One region of the Candidatus Pantoea symbiotica genome, then DNA from elsewhere that is predicted to be linked to it. Evidence: predicted binding sites of a transcription regulator. Region 1 holds the regulator's gene; the other holds the start of a gene.
The links. The regulator PurR, encoded in region 1, represses purine synthesis genes. The targets are predictions, from matches to a motif close to CANGCAAACGTTTGCNTG.

Region 2: ACXIZX_RS01185 (NCS2 family permease) is a predicted target of PurR. The motif match lies at 2,577-2,594, and genes of this name have one in related genera.

Annotation. Positions count from the first base shown of each region.
Region 1 covers NZ_JBSZHR010000002.1:1,600,842-1,608,417, reverse strand. Annotated here, with positions in the region: gene ACXIZX_RS08085 (TetR/AcrR family transcriptional regulator) at 1-320, shown strand, start outside; gene nemA (alkene reductase) at 371-1,468, shown strand; gene gloA (lactoylglutathione lyase) at 1,570-1,977, shown strand; gene rnt (ribonuclease T) at 2,085-2,753, shown strand; gene ACXIZX_RS08065 (Grx4 family monothiol glutaredoxin) at 2,789-3,124, opposite strand; gene ACXIZX_RS08060 (C40 family peptidase) at 3,489-4,280, shown strand; gene cydH (cytochrome bd-I oxidase subunit CydH) at 4,337-4,426, opposite strand; gene purR (HTH-type transcriptional repressor PurR) at 4,700-5,725, shown strand; gene punR (DNA-binding transcriptional activator PunR) at 5,722-6,633, opposite strand; gene punC (purine nucleoside transporter PunC) at 6,744-7,576, shown strand, end outside.
Region 2 covers NZ_JBSZHR010000002.1:106,233-113,808, reverse strand. Annotated here, with positions in the region: gene ACXIZX_RS01190 (Na+/H+ antiporter) at 1-1,001, opposite strand, end outside; gene ACXIZX_RS01185 (NCS2 family permease) at 1,141-2,490, opposite strand; gene ACXIZX_RS01180 (glutathione S-transferase family protein) at 2,749-3,414, opposite strand; gene soxR (redox-sensitive transcriptional activator SoxR) at 3,458-3,934, opposite strand; gene soxS (superoxide response transcriptional regulator SoxS) at 4,033-4,464, shown strand; gene ACXIZX_RS01165 (YjcB family protein) at 4,719-5,000, shown strand; gene ACXIZX_RS01160 (ATP-grasp fold amidoligase family protein) at 5,057-6,007, opposite strand; gene ACXIZX_RS01155 (oligosaccharide flippase family protein) at 6,016-7,272, opposite strand.

The DNA.
Region 1 (7,576 bases):
ACGGCGAAAGGCTGTTTATCGAGCAAGGTCATATTGTTGGCTGCCTTGGCGTGAAATTGTCAGCCGAAGTGTGCGATCTCTCCGAACCCATGCGCGATGCCCTGCAACAAGGCGCCAATGCCATCATCGCTGCCTACACGCGCTGTTTGACTGAGGTAGCCGCTGAGCAGCCGCTGCCGTTTGGGCAAACACCGCAGCAACTGGCGCAGCGCTGCTACTTGTTGTGGCTCGGGGCCAGTTTGCAGAGCAAGATTTCCCGAGAGCCGGGTCCGATTAGTCTGGCGCTCGAAACCATCGAACAGTGGCTGATAAGTCACTGATTTTTAAAAATCGTCGTTACTAGACGACCGGTCTTCCTGGAGCAATCAATATGGCGAGTAAGCAGCTGTTCTCCCCACTCAAAGTGGGCGCGATTACCGTACCGAACCGCATTTTTATGGCCCCGTTGACGCGCCTGCGCAGCATTGAGCCGGGCGATATTCCGACGCCGCTGATGGCTGAATATTATCAGCAGCGCGCCAGTGCCGGTTTGATCATCACCGAAGCCACCCAGATCTCTTTCCAGGCGAAAGGCTATGCCGGTGCGCCGGGTCTGCACACACAGCAGCAAATTGCCGCGTGGAAAATGATTAACGAAGGCATTCATGCCGCTAACGGTCACAGCGCCGTGCAGCTGTGGCACACCGGTCGCATTTCTCATAATAGCGTGCAGCCAGAAGGCAAAGCGCCGGTCGCACCGACCGCGCTAGCGGCAGGTACGCGCACTTCCCTGCGCGCTGCGGATGGTTCTGTCTATCGTGAAGACACCTCAGTACCGCGCGAGCTGTCAGTGGCTGAAATTCAGCAAATCGTCAAAGATTTTGGCCAGGCCGCCGCCAATGCGCGCGAAGCCGACTTCGACCTGCTGGAACTGCACTCAGCGCACGGTTACCTGATGCATCAGTTCCTCGCACCCGGCTCAAACCAGCGTAGCGATGAGTACGGCGGTTCGATTGAGAAACGTGGTCGTTTCGCGCTGGAAGTGGTTGATGCGGCGATTGCTAACTGGTCTGCCAATCGTATCGGTATCCGCGTTTCGCCAATCGGTGCCTTCCAGAATCTGGAAAATGGCCCGGAAGAAGAGAAAGCGGCATTGTGGTACATCGCCGAGTTGGGCAAGCGCGGCATCGCCTATCTGCACCTTTCTGAGCCAGACTGGGCAGGCGGACAGCCTTATAGCGATGCATTCCGTGAGAAAGTGCGTGCGCTGTTCCCGGGCGTGATTATCGGTGCCGGTGCTTACACCGTTGAGAAAGCAGATGATCTGATTGCACGCGGCCTGATTGACGCGGTGGCGTTTGGTCGCGACTTTATCGCTAACCCGGATCTGGTTGCTCGTTTGCAGCAAGATGCGCCACTCAATCCGCAGCGTCCTGAGAGCTTCTACGGCGGCGGCGCGGAAGGTTACACCGATTATCCAACCCTGTAAGAAAATGGCTGCCGCGTCGGATAGGCGGCAGCGTTGTTTCATCAGTGTGTATACTTAGTTGTCTTGTCATTCACTGATGACGTTTTAAAAAAGAGGATGTTATGCGTTTACTTCACACCATGTTACGCGTTGGCGATTTGCAACGTTCTATCGATTTCTACACCCGCGTGCTCGGCATGCGCGTGCTGCGTCAGAGCGAAAACACCGAGTACAAATACACGCTGGCATTCGTTGGCTACACCGAAGAGAGCGAAGGCGCGGTGATTGAGCTGACTTACAACTGGGGCGTGGATAAATACGATCTCGGCAACGCTTACGGCCATATCGCGCTGGGCGTGGACAACGTGGCTGACACCTGCGAACGCATTCGCAGCGCGGGCGGCAACGTGACGCGTGAAGCGGGCCCGGTAAAAGGCGGTTCTACCATTATTGCGTTTGTCGAAGATCCAGACGGTTACAAGATCGAACTGATTGAAAACAAACATGCCGGTCACGGCTTAGGCAACTAAGGTTGCTGGTCAGCCTGCTATTTGCAGGCTGACTTCCCTCTCCTGCTGCACCCTCCTGCGATTTTTGCCATAATGCGCGCTGCCCTATTTATTGCCATGAGATCCTGATGTCTGAATCGAACGCTTTAAACGCTCTCCACCAACGCTTCCGCGGTTTTTATCCTGTTGTGATCGACGTTGAAACCGCAGGTTTCAATGCACAAACCGATGCACTGCTGGAAATTGCAGCCATAACGCTGAAAATGGATGAAGACGGCTGGTTGCACCGCGATGAAACGCTGCACTTCCATGTGGAACCGTTTGAAGGCGCCATTCTGAATCCTGCGGCGCTGGCGTTTACCGGCATCGATCCCACCAATCCGCTGCGTGGTGCGGTAAGCGAATACGAAGCGCTGCATGCGATTTTTAAAATGGTGCGCAAAGGCACCAAAGATAGCGGCTGCAATCGCGCCATTATCGTGGCGCACAATGCCACTTTCGATCTCAACTTCGTGATGGCGGCCGCAGAGCGCGCCAGCCTGAAGCGCAATCCGTTCCACCCTTTTGCCACCTTTGATACCGCAGCGTTAAGTGGTTTAGTGCTGGGGCAAACCGTGCTGGCGAAAGCCTGTAAAGCGGCGGGAATGGAGTTTGATAGTACGCAAGCGCATTCGGCGCTGTATGACACCGAGCAAACCGCGACGCTGTTTTGTGAGTTGGTGAACCGCTGGAAACGCCTGGGCGGCTGGCCGCTGGCTTTCAGTGAAGAACCCGCAGACGACGCGTCTGTCGAGTAAGCAAAGAAAAGGCCGACATTTGTCGGCCTTCTGCATTATTCCGCTTCTTTATACTTCTCAGCGGTCTCTTTCAGCAGTGGCTGAAGTTCACCGCGCTGGAACATCTCAACGATGATGTCGCAGCCGCCGACCAGTTCACCATCGACCCACAGCTGCGGGAAGGTTGGCCAGTTAGCGTATTTTGGCATTTCAGCGCGAATGTCCGGGTTCTGCAGAATGTCCACGTATGCGAAACGCTCGCCACACGCAGAAAGCGCCTGCACGGCTTGCGCCGAGAAACCGCAGCTTGGCAGCTTTGGAGAACCTTTCATGTACAGCAGAATCGGGTTTTCTGCGATCTGACGCTGAATTTTTTCAACAGTACTCATTATTGCCTTCCTTAATCTTCTACTTCGTGTTTGTTTATTGTAGCGATTTCGCTCCCGGACTGAAAACGGGATTTTGCGTTTGCACTGGCTAATCGCCATGTTTGTTAAGTTAACGCATGACAAATAACATTTTCATATCATTAATTGGCATTAATAAATTAATAATTAGCAATAGTTTCGCTGCGTTAACCAGCTGAAATAGCTCATTTTTGCTACAGAATCAATCTGGTAACATATTAATGGAAAAAGGCCTTACCTTTTGGAAAAAAAGTGGATTAGAATTGCCTCGGCGCTGATCGCTTGATCAGATTTCTCTCACTTTAACGCAGTCTGCTTTCATTCAGCCTGCTTAACCTGTAACCGGATTATGCGTCTACTAATAACGCTTTTCATACTGGCTTTCGCCCAACTGTTTTTTAATGTGGCTGCTGCATCTCCGCATGCGCCCGTTAATGCCAGTTCGCTTAAAGCAGAGAAAAAGAGCGCACGTGAAGACGAGCGCCGCAAACGACGCCCGGTGAAAACCACCACCAAAAAATCGCGCCTGACTGCTGTTCAAAAATTCAAACTCAAAAAACAGACCAAAACAGAAACTGCGCTGCATAAAACCACCAGCAAAAAATCCCCGCTGAAACTCTCTGCTAAGAAATACGGTCATCAACGTTTAGCGAAGAAAACACCTGAGATCGCCGTCGATGATGAAGCATTAGCGCTGACCGGCATCAAAATGAGTAAGGCGCACCGCCAGCGTTATCAAAAGGCGCGTGAAACGGCGATGACCAAATTAATGGGCCAACTCGGCAAACCTTATCAGTGGGGCGGCACTTCGCCACACACCGGTTTCGACTGCAGCGGCTTAGTGTGGTACGCCTATAAAGATCTGGTGAAATTCAAATTCCCGCGCACCGCCAATGAGATGTATCACCTGCGCGATGCGGCACCGATTAAGCGTGAAATGCTGGAGAAAGGTGATCTGGTGTTCTTCCGCATCAATAATCGCGGCACTGCCGATCATGTTGGCGTGTATCTCGGCAACGGGAAATTCATTCAGTCGCCGCGTACCGGCAAAGATATTCAGATTAGCGTATTGGGTGAGGATTACTGGCAAAAACACTATGTGGGCGCGCGTCGTATGATGACGCCAAAAACTATTCGCTAGCTGTTGCGCAACAATCATAAAAAAGCCGGATGCTGTTCTCAGCTCCGGCTTTTTTGTTAATGCATGATCGCGGTAAAGCTGAAGGCGATAATCATCAACAGTGCGCCAACAGTGGTCATTAGCGCCAGCTTCAGGTCGGTATTCATTACAACTCCTTAGTCACACAATTATTAGGGTTAAAGCGATTTTCGCACAGCAATGGGCAAAAATCTCGTGTTATCCGCGCCAGCTTGCTAGAATCGCCGCCTTTCGTTGCGCAACAGATTTTGCGCATGCTGTATTTACAGCGTGATGAAGTGATTTCGCCTGCTAAAACACACCATTTCGCCTGCTTTTTGGGCTATAAAAGCATTAGCAGACGCAAACGTTTAACAATATACTTATCAGTAAGTTGCGATAAGCCCAGGAGTACCATTTTCATGGCAACAATTAAAGATGTCGCAAAACGCGCGGGTGTCTCAACCACCACGGTTTCGCATGTCATCAACAAAACGCGTTTCGTTGCGGAAGAGACGCGTAACGCCGTATGGGAAGCGATCAAAGAATTACACTACTCGCCCAGTGCCGTGGCGCGTAGTCTCAAAGTTAATCACACCAAAACCTTAGGTTTGCTGGCGACCTCCAGCGAAGCGCCCTATTTCGCTGAAATTATCGAAGCGGTGGAGAACCGTTGTTTCGAACGCGGCTACACGCTGATTCTCGGCAACGCGCATAACGATCTGCAAAAGCAACGTGCTTACCTGTCAATGATGGCGCAAAAGCGCGTCGATGGCTTGCTGGTGATGTGTTCTGAGTATCCAGACGATTTGCTACAGATGCTGGAAGAGAACCGCAACATTCCCATGGTGGTGATGGATTGGGGTGCATCGCGCGGTGACTTCACCGATACCGTGCAGGACAATGCGTTTCAGGGCGGCTATCTCGCCGGGCGTTATCTGATTGAACGCGGTCATCGCGATATCGGTGCCATTCCCGGCCAGATGGAGCGCAACACCGGCGGCGGCCGTCACGCTGGCTTCCTGCAGGCAATGAACGAAGCGGACATTACGGTGCGTCCTGAATGGGTAGTTCAGGGCGACTTTGAGCCTGAATCGGGCTATCAGGCGATGCAGCAGATTTTAAATCAGAAACAGCGCCCAACGGCGGTGTTCTGCGGCGGCGATATTATGGCGATGGGCGCGATTTGCGCTGCTGATGAGATGGGCTTGCGCGTACCGCAGGATATCTCGGTCATCGGCTACGATAACGTGCGCAACGCGCGCTATTTCACGCCAGCGCTGACCACCGTGCATCAGCCAAAAGCCGAACTGGGTGAAAAAGCGCTGGAAATGCTACTGGATCGCATCACCAGCAAGCGTGAAGATCCGCAAACCATTGAGGTTCAGCCAACGCTGATTGAGCGCCGTTCGGTGGCGTACGGTCCGTTCCGCGACTATCGCCGCTAAGCAGACACTTCGCTGAGCCATTCGTGGTTCAGCGTTTCGGCATCCCCGAGATAAGCCAGTAACCACTCCAGCGCCGGTGACGCGCGCTGTTCTGACCAGCTGACGCAGCACGGACTGTCCGGAAAGGCCTGCGGCAGTGCCAGTTCGACCAGTTTATGGCTATCCAGCAGCGGACGTGCCAGATGGCCCGGCACCATTCCAACGCACAATCCTGCCAGCAAACAATCCATTCCGGTTTCCCATTCTGGTACCACCAGACGTCGCTGATTATCCAGCGTCCATGTCATACGGCGCGGCAACGCACGCGAGGTATCTTCCAGCACCAGCGATGGCCATGCCCGCAATGTTTCATCATCCAGCTCCCTGCTGTTAACCAGTGGATGATCGGGACTCACTACACAACGCCAGTTCAGTGCGCCCATATCCTGAAAGGCAAAACGTCCGCCCACCGGAATCGCCTGGGTTGCGCCAATAGCCACATCAACCCGGCCATCAGCCAATGCATCCCATACGCCGTTGAACACTTCGTAGCTGATAATCAGCTCCATATCGGGAAAATGGCGATAGAAATCCTTCACTAACTGCCGCGTGCGCTGCGGTTTAACAATGCAGTCAACCGCGATACTTAGCTCCCCACGCCAGCCATTTGCCAGTTGCTGACACTGTCGACGGGTTGCCAGCATTTTTTTGATAACAGATCGCCCTTCACGCACAAAATGCTCGCCCGCGGGTGTCATCACCACTTCGCGGTGCTGACGCTCAAACAGCGGCACTGCCAGCCAGGTTTCCAGCTGTCGTACGGTATAGCTGACGGCAGAAGGCACACGATGCAGCTCCTGCGCTGCCGCACTAAAACTCCCAGTGCGCGCCACCGCATCCACCACTTCAAGCGCATATTCTGACCACATAATTTTGCCTTCAAAAAATTTAACAGCACTATGCAAATATTAGCGTTTCACAAAGCGCGTTGCATCCTTTTACACTCCCCGGCGTTCAACCTGCCCAAAAGAGAATCAACATGTTGTCGTCTAAAGCATTTATGCCTTATCTTGCCGTGCTCAGCATGCTCGGCTTTCTTGCCACGGATATGTATTTACCTGCCTTTGGCGATATGCAGCGTGATTTCGCTAGCGCACCTGGCACCATTAGCGCCAGCCTGAGTCTGTTTCTCGGCGGTTTCGCCTGTGCCCAGGTATTTTGGGGGCCGCTGTCAGATCGTTACGGGCGTAAACCAATTTTGCTGGCCGGTTTAGCCATCTTCGCCCTTGGTTGTCTGGGGATGCTTTGGGTGACCGATGTCCGCCTGATGCTGGCGCTGCGTTTTGTGCAGGCGATTGGCGTGTGTGCTGCTGCCGTGAGCTGGCAGGCGCTGGTGGTGGATCACTATCCAAAAGCCAAAGCCAATAAAGTGTTTGCGACAATTATGCCGCTGGTTGCGCTGTCTCCGGCGCTGGCACCGCTGCTCGGCGCCTGGCTTATCGGCCACTTCCACTGGCGCAGCATCTTTATCACATTGACGCTGGTTGCCGTGGTGTTGCTGATCGGTACGCTGCAGTTAACCTCGCCTAAGCGCGAGAAAGTTGCGGCAGGCAAACAACCTGGATGGTTGACCTTGCTGGGCACCCGCGTTTACAGCGGTAACGTCTTGATCTACTCGGCGTGTTCGGCGAGCTTTTTCGCCTGGCTGACGGGATCACCTTTCATTCTCGCCGCTGCTGGCCTGACGCCGGGCGATATTGGCCTGAGCTATATTCCGCAGACCATTGCATTTCTGATTGGTGGCTTTGGCTGCCGCACGCTGTTAAATCGTTATCAGGGCGCGCAACTGCTGCCGTGGTTGCTGGTGTTGTA
Region 2 (7,576 bases), 1.5 Mb from region 1:
CAACCGAAACGCACCACCATCAGCGCGGCATACACCAACAGAACGTCGGTAAACAGCATCCACAGTTCGACGTTAGGATCGGCGTTGGCCTGCGCAATCGAGGTGGAAAGGATGTCGGGCAGTTGCAGGCCGAGCATCAGGAACACCATGCCGTTGAACACGAACTCCAGCATCTGCCACACGCTGTTCGCACGCAGACGCATCGCCAGCGGTGCCTGGCGGATAATGCCAGAACGCGTGATGGTCATACCGGCGGCGACGGCGGCGAGGATGCCCGACACGCCAAGGTGTTCCGCAATCAGGTACGAGGCGAACGGTAACAGCAGCAGCAGCACGGTTTGTGTTGCCGGGTCATCACCGCTCCAGCGGCTCAGCAGACGCAGTGAGCGGCCATACAGCCAGCATATCGCCACACCAGCAACCAAACCGCCGACCGCCACTTTGAGAAACTCGACGCTGGCGCCGCCCCACGTGAACACCATGGTGCCCATCGCCACCGCGACGGCAAACTTCAGCGATACCAGACCCGATGCATCGTTCATCAGGGCTTCGCCCTGCACAATCGACATGATTTTTTTCGGGATGCGCCCTTCACCGACAATGCCGGACAGCGCCACGGCATCGGTTGGCGACAGCACCGCCGCCAGCGCAAAGGCGGGAATCAGCGGAATCCCCGGCACCAGCCAGTAAATCAGGTAGCCAATCCCGACCACGGTGATCAGCACCAGAACCAGCGCCAGCCCCATGATTTCGCGACCGTGATGCAGGAACTCGTTAATCGGCGTTTTCCAGCCATCCGCGAACAGCAGCGGTGGAATGAACAGCACAAGGAACAGCTCCGGATCAAAATCGACATGCAGGCCGAAGACTGGAAATGCGAGCAGTGCACCGGCGGCAATTTGTACCAGCGGCAGGGGAATTTGAAACGGCAGAATACGTGCCGCCACGCTGGAGAGTGAAACCACCAGCGTCATGATGAGAATAGTAAAGAAGATTTCCATGCTTTCCTTAGGCGAATCAATTTCATTAAAGCGATGTTGTTGCGTGGGAAAGTGTAAAACAAAACGCCGCACAGCGGGGCAACCCGATGTGCGGCGTGGGGCAGAAAGAGAATAATCTCGAAATTTATTCGCTTTAAAGTCAGATGGCCCAGCCACCGGCATAGAACGCCACCAGCGCGACAGCAATCACCACGGTGCCAACGTTCAGCTTGCGCCACTCGCCAGCAAACAAACGACCAATCACCAGTGAAGCGAAGCCGAGCATGATGCCAGTGACGATGTTGCAGGTCAGCACGATGAACACTGCGGTCAGCAAGCCGGACATCGCATCAACGAAGTCGTTGAAGTCGATTTTTGCCACGTTGCTCAGCATCAGCAGGCCAACGTACATCAATGCTGGTGCCGTCGCGTAAGCGGGAACCAGATAGGCCAGCGGTGACATAAACAGAATCACCAGGAACAGCAAACCCACCACAATCGCCGTCAGACCGGTTTTCCCGCCCGCCGCCGTTCCTGCCGCCGATTCGATGTAGACCGCAGCCGGCGAAGCGCCGACCAGACCAGCGAACAGGCTGCTGACGGAATCGGTGGTCAGCGCACGACCGCCGTTGATGATCTGCCCCTCTTTGTCCAGCAGATTCGCCTGCCCCGCTACCGCGCGAATGGTGCCGGTGGCATCAAAGACGGCGGTCATCACCAGCGCCAGCACGCTCGGCAGCACCACAGGTTGCAGCGCGCCCATGATATCAAGGCTAAACATCGCCGATTGCCCGTTGGCATCCTTCAGGCTCGGCATAGCGAACAGACCTTGATAGGTCACCGCCGGATCGAAAATCAGGCCAAGAATCGAGATGGTGATGATGGTCAGCAGAATGCCGCCCGGCACGCGGCGTTTTTCCAGACCGAAAATCGCTGCCAGGCCGACCAGCGACATGATCACCGGAAATGACGCGAACTGACCCAGCGCCACCGGCAAGCCCGCAGCCGGGTTTTTCACCACCAAACCAATACCGTCCGCGGCGATCAGTAGCAGGAACAAGCCGATACCGACACCGGTTCCGTGCGCCACGCCCATCGGCAAGTTACGCAGAATCCATGCGCGGATGCCGGTGACCGAAATCAGCGTGAACAGTAAGCCCATCAGGAACACTGCGCCAAGCGCCACCGGCACGCTAATGTGCTGGCCAAGCACCAGGCTGAAAGCGGTGAACGCGGTCAGTGAGATGGCGCAACCAATCGCCATTGGCAGGTTGGCCCACAAGCCCATGATAATCGAGCCAAAACTGGCGACTAAACAGGTGGCGACGAACACCGCCGTTGGCGAGAAGCCCGCTTTGCCCAGCATGCCGGGCACCACGATGACGGAATACACCATCGCCAGAAACGTTGTCAGACCCGCCAATACTTCCTGACGCACGCTGCTGCCGCGTGCAGAGATATTGAACCAGGCGTCCAGTTTTCCACTGGCCGGGCGCGATTCGCCAGACATAATTCTTCCTCAATATTTTTGTGATGTGAGTCGCCGCGCGGCGCACGTTTGCTGTTCCCTGATGGCGGATTTTTATGATGAAAATCCAGGCAAACGTTTACGTCGCCGCGTATTCCAGGCCGTAAAAGGGGACGCGGAAAAAAGGCAAACGATTATCTGGCGTTTGCCATGGGGTTTTCAACTACTAATCGCGGGCATGACAGGATAAATTCAGGCATCCGTCCCGTAGGGTCGCCATTCATGGCGACCTGGCTGAACTTAGCGGCTCAACTCAATCGCGCCACCCTGCTGGATCGCACGTTGCCAGGCAGCGCGCTGCTGCATGGTTTCCAGCCAGCGGGCGGTGGCGGGCGTATCGCGCAGTGAACCCCGCAACTGCAGCGCCAGCAGCGGGAAGCTCATCTGCACATCGGCGATGCTAAAACGTGAACCGGCAAAAAATGGATGCTGCGTGAGATGCTCTTCAATCACGCTGCCGTGCAAAGCCAGCTGCTTATTAAGCCAGGCTTTCTGAATCCCTTTACTCAGTGCGATGCCAGCCGGACGCAGCAGCCACGGCACCGGCTTTTTGCCAAACTGCGCAAACACCAGCTTCATTACCAGCAGCGGCATCAGCGATCCTTCCGCGTAATGCAGCCAGTAACGCGCCTGAATCTGTTCATCTTCATGACTCAACGCCAGCTGATGCTCGCTGTCGTATTTGAGTTGCAGGTATTCGAGAATCGCGCCTGACTCGGCAATCACGCGATTGCCGTCGGTAATCACCGGTGATTTCCCTAGCGGATGCACTTTCTTTAAGGAATCGGGGGCCAGCAGAGTGTTTTCACGTTGATAGCGTTTGATTTGGTAAGGCACCGCGAGCTCTTCCAGTAGCCATAACACGCGATGCGAGCGGGAGTTTTCCAGATGGTGAACGGTGATCATACGGTTTCCTTGCCGGTAAAAGTGTTCCGCCAAGTATAGTCGATCAGCGTTTTTGCTCGTCTTGTTCCGGATCGAGTAGCACCGCGCCCGAACCTTGCTCGCCCAGGCGGTCACCCGGATTGCGTAGCGGACAATCGCGCATCGATAAACAGCCGCAGCCAATGCAGCCATCCAGATCGTTACGCAAGCGCGTCAGGGTTTCGATGCGTTTATCCAGCTCCTCGCGCCAGTGTTGCGTCAGCGCGTCCCACTCATGCGTCGACATGCGCTTATTGGCCGGCACATGCGTCAGGCTGTCGCTCACCGTCGCCAGCGGAATACCGATACGTTGCGCAATTTTGATGATGGCCACGCGACGCAGCACGTCACGGCTGTAGCGGCGTTGATTGCCGCCGTTGCGCGAGCTGAAAATCAATCCTTTGGTCTCATAGAAGTGCAGCGCCGACACCGCCACGCCGCTGCGCTTCGCCACTTCGCCCGGCGTTAAAACCGGCTTCGGGTAATTGCGTTCTTTTTTCATTTAGGGCCTTTACCTCAAGTTAACTTGAGGAATTATACTCGCACCCCAGCAAAACTTCGAATTTCTCACCAGGCAAAAAACATCAGAAGGATGAGGCTATGATGCAACAGGAAATCATTCATTCGCTGTCCAACTGGATCGATCAGAATCTGGATAAAGCGCTGTCTATTGATGAAGTCGCGGCAAAATCAGGTTACTCAAAATGGCACCTGCAGCGTATGTTCCGTGCCGTCACGAAACAAACGCTGGGTGGCTATATTCGCGAACGTCGTCTGACGCTGGCCGCTGAAGCGCTGCGTCAAACTCAGCGTCCGGTGTTCGATATCGCGATGCAATACGGTTATGACTCGCAGCAGACCTTTTCGCGCGTGTTCCGCCGTCAGTTCTCGCAAACGCCAACCGCTTATCGTCACACTATGCGTCGTCAGGCGATGATTCAGCGTCCGCGCTTGCTCAGTTTTGACTGTGCAGACAACAACATGACCAGTTTTGCCCAGCGTACAACCGGCGAGTGCTGCCCGGTTAGCTAACCTTTTCTGCGCGCCCCTTGCGGGCGCACCTCGCTTTTCCTGCCTGCTTTTCCCTCCAGTTCGATAAAAATCTTTCTACCATACCAGGTATAAATTTTGTTCAAAATTTAAAATCGAGTGATATAATGTGAGCCAAGTCACACTTTCCTGTATTCAGTAAGACGGCCTGAAGGACTTCCCTGACCTTCCTTCTTCGCCGCCAGTGATGTCGATTGAATGTCGGGGATATCACTGATTCTAAGAGGTTTTTGCAGATGGCCACCTTAACCACCAGTCTGATTGTTATGCGCTGGGAACTCCTGAGTGCGGTAATGATGTTCTTCGCCAGCACCATGAAAATTCGACTGCGTCAGAACAGTCATCACGTGATGGCGCTGCTGTGCGGTGGCATTGGCGTGGGTATGTCCTGCTGGTTTGTCACTGGCCTGCTCGGTATCACGCTGAGCATGGAGAATCTGCATAACTTTATGGAAATCTCCAAAAACGCCTTTATTGAAGTGATGAGCCAGACGCCAACCGATTGGCCAATGCCTTAATCGCTGCCAATAAAAAACCCCGCCGAAGCGGGGTTTTTTATTTTGCTGTGTGATACTTAAATTTTCTTCAATACGGCCGGAATGGTCACTTCCGTCACCGTGATGCCCGGTATCTTCGTACCGCGACGATCCTGAATCCACATATCACCCATCATCTGATTGAGCCCGCGATCCAGACCGGTCACCAAACCCGCGCCTGGCGTAAAGGTCAACTCGCCGAAGTAGATCTGCTCTTTATCAATGTACCAATCCACGCGCACATAATCGAAATCACTCGCCAGCTTTTTACTCAACGCCAACGCGTGCTGCAACGAGGCCATTTGTGGCGTCACGTCCAGGCCGGTATCACGAATTTTGTGATACGCCTCGTTGAGGTTGTTGACGTAAAAGTTCATCGACAACAGCGGATTGCAGCGGTTGTAGATCACCTGCAACACATACTCAAAGCTGCCGTCGCGCTTGTTGAACATGTGGAACTTGTAATCAATCGGCGCCGATTTACCATCGCCAATGTACTGCTCCACCAGAATGCGTGGCTTGATGTAGCGATAGTGAATCTCACGCGCTTCGTTGGCGAAATCGGTCTTCAGCCAGCGATGGCAGTCGCTAATAATCTGCTGCTTCTTCAGCGCATCCGGCTCTTCCAGCAGAATCTCCACCATGTTAGAGGCGTGATTCGGCTTGATGACGGTATTTTTCCAGCTCGGCAGCGTGTGCAAAGAGCTTGGATCGCTGGTCTCGTACACCAGCGGGATCAGGTATTCGCTGCCCACTTTCTCGGCGATATATTCGCGCACCGAATACTTGTCCGATAGACGACCATACATCTGATAATCGCCATGGATGAATTTGCGGTACAGCACCTTCTCGTTAAACACTTTCGGCTCACGCAAATTGGGCAGTTTGCGGAACTTATGAAAATAGTAGATACGATCCTGGTATGCCCAGGGCATCTTCTTGATGAAGTACTGCACGCTTCTTCTGAGTTCATCTTTCAACTTGAGCATATCTGACCTCATTTGTAGGTTTTGTAGTTGAGTGAGGAAACCTGGATTTTTTGGATGACGCCGTTTTTGAAGAAGTAATTCATTACGGTAAGAGACAGCAATTCTGAGATGAAAACGCTCCATGCGGCACCCATGATGCCGTAGCCCTGGATCAGCCACCACGACAGCGGCAAGCTGATCACCATCAGGCAAACAATTTTCTTCAACAGATAATTAAACCCGCCTTCTTTGACCATGTAGCGATACGCTACGGTCCCCATCGCCGAAAAGCAGGTCGCTAACGACAACAACGTAATGAGACTTCCTGACTGTGTGTACTCGTGACCATATAAAGCGATGATGATTTTTTCGCCGTACATCGCGATCACCGCTAACAACAACAATGAAACACCCATGACATAACCATTAAGCCGTGCTGTCAGCTTGATGGCGGCTTCTCCACGCTCGCGGAAGATTTCCGAAAAGCAGGAAGTGATGATGGCGACCGGGATGAAAATCCAGGAAGCCGAAATGGTATTGGCGGCGGCGAACAGCCCGAGATCGCGCGCCGAGGCGATGCCCGCCAGGAACATCTGTGCCGCTTTCACCTGCACCGAGATAAAGATGCTGGAGATGGCCAGCGGTAATCCGGCGTACAGCAAATAGCGCAGATAGGTGTTGCGCTTATCCTGCGGCGGCGCCACGTCCTGATTTTCGCGGTAAAAGTTAAAACGCTTAATGACATACGGCACCAGCGTGACGGCGACAATCGATACGGTCAGCCACAGCGGATTGAGGTGCAGCCAGGCAATGGCAAAACTTAAGCTGAAGCCCAGCAGCAAACCGACAGAGTTGGCGATGGTATTCAGTCGCGACGCTAAGCGCGCATTGTTGTAGACACTGAAGGTGTCCTGCGTCACGAAAACCGAAGAGATAAACGAGGCCAGTGCAAAAGCGAGGAAGTTTTCCTGCATGTTGTACCAGACCCAAATCAAGACGGGCAGCGATGTCAGCAACAGCAAAACCATGCGCATGTTGCGCGCTACGGTCATCAGGCGCAGCCCTTTTGGCGCACTCTTACTGATACGTTTAAACAGGATGGTTTCCGTACCGAAAATCGCCACGGTCTGCACCATGGAAAATAGCGAGGTCGAAAACGCCATTTGGCCAAAGATGGTTGGACCAAAGGATTTTGCCACGTAGGAGGTCACAAATATGACGCCGAACACGGAGACGATCTTTTCAGACATCATCCAGGCGGCATTAGACATTACGCTCAATTTCATTGACTGATCCTTAGTATTACGAACTACAACAACTTTCGGTACAACGTCCTTGAAATGAATTAACAAGCGCTCAGTGGGCCTGACTTAATTTATTACCTTCAAACCAAACTGGTCCGAAAAATGAGACTCGCGTCAGCAATTAGGAATTATATTCAGGAAAATTCCGATTATATCCGGTGCGAAACTCGGTGGATGTAAACGATTTCAGCTTAAATTCTAAGCAAAGGTTTACTGGCACACCCTGACATTTCTGCAAGTGGTTTATGCCGATTTTCCAATGAATGTAGTATTTTTCTGCATTTGG